DNA from 2 places in the Lysinibacillus sp. ACHW1.5 genome. Region 1 is predicted to be linked to the other one. Evidence: riboswitches for the same ligand, from Rfam matches in the RefSeq annotation. Region 1 holds a riboswitch; the other holds the start of a gene.

Region 1 (2,212 bases):
CCATTGTACGAATGGATTCAGATAATTTACCAATCTCATCCTTCGATGTCTCTAAATCAACATCTATTAATTCACCATTTGCCACTTGATTGGCAACGTTCACTACTTTTTTCAGTGGCTTTAATAGTCGATCTATAATTATGTAAACTAAAACTAATAAAATTAAAATGCCGATAATGGCAATGACAATTTGCTTAATCACACTTGTTTTAATAATCGTATTGATATAATCAGCGGAGTAATCAATCCCTAATAGGGCAATCAGTTGGCCATTATCATCTTTAATAGGACTAAAAACCGTTCTCCAAGAACCAAAAGGATCCTCGAAAATATCAGTTACCTCTGTACTATTATTTTCAATAGCTAATTTTGCTGTTTCTACATGTTCATCCGCTAAATCAGTAAAAATTTCACCAGCTTCATAGACTTCATTTAGATTAGAGGTATAACCAATTGGATTGACGCCACCCTCATCCTTGACATCCCAAATATAACTCCAGCTCATAATACCTTGCTGTTCCTGAATCATATCAAGTTGCTTTTGGATCTTTGTAAACTTTGCGTTTGTTTCCCCTTTTTCGGACAGCAAATCTTTTACTTCATCACTGTCTAAGTTCATAGCTGTTAATAAACCAACACTTTTTAATTCTTGCTTCAAATCCACATTCATCCGATTATTCAATTCACTAATACTTTGCGTCGTAATAATAGCGATAAGCAGTAATACAACGATAGAGACTGTTAGTAAAAGCTTATTTTTTAATGATGTGTTTTTTAACAACGTCATTTCCCCTTTTCCTCCTTTGAACTTTACTTGCAAAAAAAATGCCTATTTCAAAAGAAATAGGCATAAAAGAACAAAAACTAGAATGAAGATGATACAACTAGCACTCTTTTGCAACCCAGCCGTCATAGCATTTATTGCCTTAGACCTGTAGCTTTGCGTCTCTACTTTTCAGTAAATTTGCCTATATTTCCCTACCAAAATTAACACAGTAGGTAAAAGTAGTCAATGCTCTCTACTTAAAACATACATATTTTATACTAGCTGTTCCTTCATTAATAATTATATAAATTACTTAATTATGAAGGTTTTATTCATCTATGGGACAAAATAAAAACAGCTACAACCTCAATTAGCGTTGTAGCCGTCAACTTTCAATTCACTTACCCCTAAGTGTTTGAATAAATTATACGTTTTGTGTGACAAGTAATACGGATGGTATGAAGGATAACGCAAACATAGCGATATACCATACGGAAGTACGACGTAATGAAAAGCGCACTTTTTTTCGTTCTGCATAAAAAATATCTAACATAACTGCAACAATAAAAGGCATTGTAATACATGCAATAGCTACTAATAAGATGTCAAAATAAATCATACAAGCACCCCTTTGTTTGTGAACATTTTTCATCTTTTTTGTGAACATTTTGTGATAAATTCATTGTACACAATTTCGTCACAAATTGTCAACGAGTTTTAAAGAAAAAAATGGCACTTTATGATTGATATCCATTGTGCATTATGCTCTATATTTATATGTTAGGCCCCTTAAAAAATTTCGTACGAATGAATCGCCACACTCTTTATAATTACGATGACTTGGATTTCTTAAAATAGCACCTAATTCACCTTTTGTGACTTTAATACCGCCGTCATATAAAATCTCAAGCATCTCCTCGGTTGTTAAAGCTAAAGCAATTTTCACTTTCTTTAGTAGCATATTATTTGGGCTTTCTTTACCTGACACAGGTAACGGTCCAACCGCCTGTCCTTCCCTTGGTTTCTGAGGCCCGCGTTTAAAAGTAATTAATCCATTTAAAAATGCCTCTAACATTTTATTATTACATTTGATGTATTCCTCTGGCGCTTCTTCCTCATCATTAATCTTAATCAGCATATTTAATACTTCTTCCTTTGTATAATCCATGCCACCAAGTTTAAAAATTTCTACCATATCTACATTTTTTATATCGAACGCATAGCGTAAACGAATTAAGATATCATTATTTGTCATTATATGTTCCTCCTTTAATTAACCTTATATAGTAAAGAGCCAGGCTTAATTATAACAGAGAGTTTGCTGATTATTGCTAGCTTTCCACAAGTTGTTGTTGTTAGCAAATAGCGTGTGCATTTCCTACTTTTTAAATGTATGAAAAATTTCATCGCAACCATTCTAAGGTCAAGGAGGTGAGAACAATGGCT
Region 2 (2,212 bases), 1.2 Mb from region 1:
TTCTGCCATAACAGTCGCATCAAAATGTATTGCTCAAATGAAACTAGGTCGTTTAGATGAAGAAACGACAGCAAATATTGGGCGTTTTGAAGGTGGACAAGCGACGAATATTGTTTGTGACGAAGCGACAATTCTTGCAGAAGCACGCTCTATAGACAAAGTTAAATTGGATGCGCAAACAAAGCATATGCAAGATACGTTTGAACAAGTAGCTGCTTCTTTAGGCGCACGTGCAGAGGTAGAAGTGAAGCTAATGTATCCAGGCTTCCGTGTAACGGAATCTGATAAAGTAGTTCAGGTAGCTATGGCTGCTGCACGCAATATTGATCGCACACCGACACTAGGTATTTCTGGTGGAGGCTCAGATGCAAACGTCATCGCAGGCTTTGGCATTCCTACAGTTAATTTATCTGTTGGATACGAGGATATCCATACAACAAATGAAAAAATACCAGTAGAAGAACTTGAAAAATTAGCAGATTTACTAGTAGAAATCGTCAAAGAATCGGCGAAAAACTAACAGTCGAATAAGGATGTGACCCTATGGAAAGTGTCAAAGCAGTCGTATTTGCTTGTGGGACAGAGGAGTATGCTGTGCCTGTGGAGCAAGCGATTTCAATTGAAAAATTAGAGCAAGTAACACCTATTCCTCATTTACCTAACTATCTTCTAGGCTTTACAAGAATTCGCGGTGAGCTTGTACCTGTTCTTGATTTTGAACGCATACTGTACAATCGTTCATCGAATACAGCAACTGCTCGTATCATTGTGTTGAATACAGATGTTGTTAATTATGGATTACTTGTTACAGAAGCACGTGAAATTCTTGATTTCGATGAATCAGTACTTCAGCAATTGGGTCTAGTCAATTATAGTAAAACACGCTATTTTACTGCGGTAGCTAATCTTGAAAATCGAATGATTACGTATGTTGATCCCAAAATATTGGTTAATTCATTAGAGGGCATTCGTGAGATCATCAATTATTTACACAAAATGCTTGAAAATGAAAAGGAAAACGTAGAGGCTTAAGTACTCTACGTTTTTTTATGTTTGAATAGTAAATTTAACCTGTATTTTGTCGTTTTTACCTGATCATACATGTGACAATTATGCATTATACCTACAGACAAACCATCGCTAACCGCGTATGATAATGATTAAGAAAAAACTGAAAAAGGCAAACTTCATCGAAAGGGAGGGACGCCAAGCCATGAGTCTAAACACTATAATTTAGTGCATGATTGTCAGGTTGCCAGGTTCTGTTCTAGGAGCCGAGGCGAGTAGAATGGAGTTAGTTCGTATGAAGAGACAATTAAAAGTATGGACCGCACTAATCGTCATCATGATTAGTTTATTAGCTTTATCAAGTGGAAAGGTTGATGCCATGGCTATACAGGAAAAGGCTACGTGGCTGTGGGATACATCCCTTATCAGGGATGACCAAGAAAAAATATTATTATTTTTAGAACATAACGATGTCAATAAAGTTTATCTGCAAATCGATCAAGGCATAGCGAGCGATGACTATAAGCATTTTATTAGTAACGCTTCTGACAAAGGTATTCGCATTTATGCATTGGATGGTGCTGCAAGCTGGGTTTCAGCTGAGGGTAGTCGAAGCCAAGATGAATTGTTTAATTGGTTACATACATATAATGAGAATTCAACTGAATCTGAGCAATTTTCTGGGATTCACCTTGATGTAGAACCTTATTTAAATAGTGGATGGAACTTACATCAAGCACAAACGATAGAATCCTATCAAACACTAATAATGAAAGCAAGTGAGAAAGCGAGTCAGTTACAACTTACTTTAGAAGTAGATATGCCATTTTGGTTTGATGAAGTTCCGTATTATAATGAATTTGGAAAAGGGTTATTAGCTGATTGGGTCATTGACCATGTGGATAGTGTGACGATCATGGCCTATCGTGATGCTGCAAAAGATATTATCACTATTGTAGAACATGAAATCGCTTATGCTTCCACTATGAACAAATCAATTGTAATTGGTGTAGAAACAGGCGCTTCAGAGGAAGGGGTAAATATTACTTTTTATGATAATGGAGAAGCCTTTATGAATGAACAGCTTATACTTGTTCAGCAACATTTTTCAAATAATGACGCTTTTCATGGAGTAGCCATTCATTATGTGGAGAATTGGATGACTATGCGTCCATAAAAAAAGCCCTTCCAGTGTTAAACTGGA

Evidence for each region. A riboswitch is a leader RNA that binds a small molecule or an ion and turns the genes downstream of it on or off. The one in region 1 is predicted to bind cyclic di-GMP.
Region 2: another riboswitch for cyclic di-GMP. It lies ahead of L6W14_RS13755 (amidase); the one in region 1 lies ahead of L6W14_RS19780 (methyl-accepting chemotaxis protein).

Annotation. Positions count from the first base shown of each region.
Region 1 is NZ_CP091777.1:3,928,851-3,931,062, forward strand. Features, by position in the region: gene L6W14_RS19780 (methyl-accepting chemotaxis protein) at 1-787, opposite strand, end outside; cyclic di-GMP riboswitch class I at 894-979, opposite strand; gene L6W14_RS19785 (hypothetical protein) at 1,191-1,385, opposite strand; gene L6W14_RS19790 (YehS family protein) at 1,527-2,021, opposite strand; gene L6W14_RS19795 (alpha/beta-type small acid-soluble spore protein) at 2,207-2,212, shown strand, end outside.
Region 2 is NZ_CP091777.1:2,756,512-2,758,723, reverse strand. Features, by position in the region: gene L6W14_RS13765 (M20/M25/M40 family metallo-hydrolase) at 1-520, shown strand, start outside; gene L6W14_RS13760 (chemotaxis protein CheW) at 544-1,032, shown strand; cyclic di-GMP riboswitch class I at 1,170-1,260, shown strand; gene L6W14_RS13755 (amidase) at 1,304-2,185, shown strand.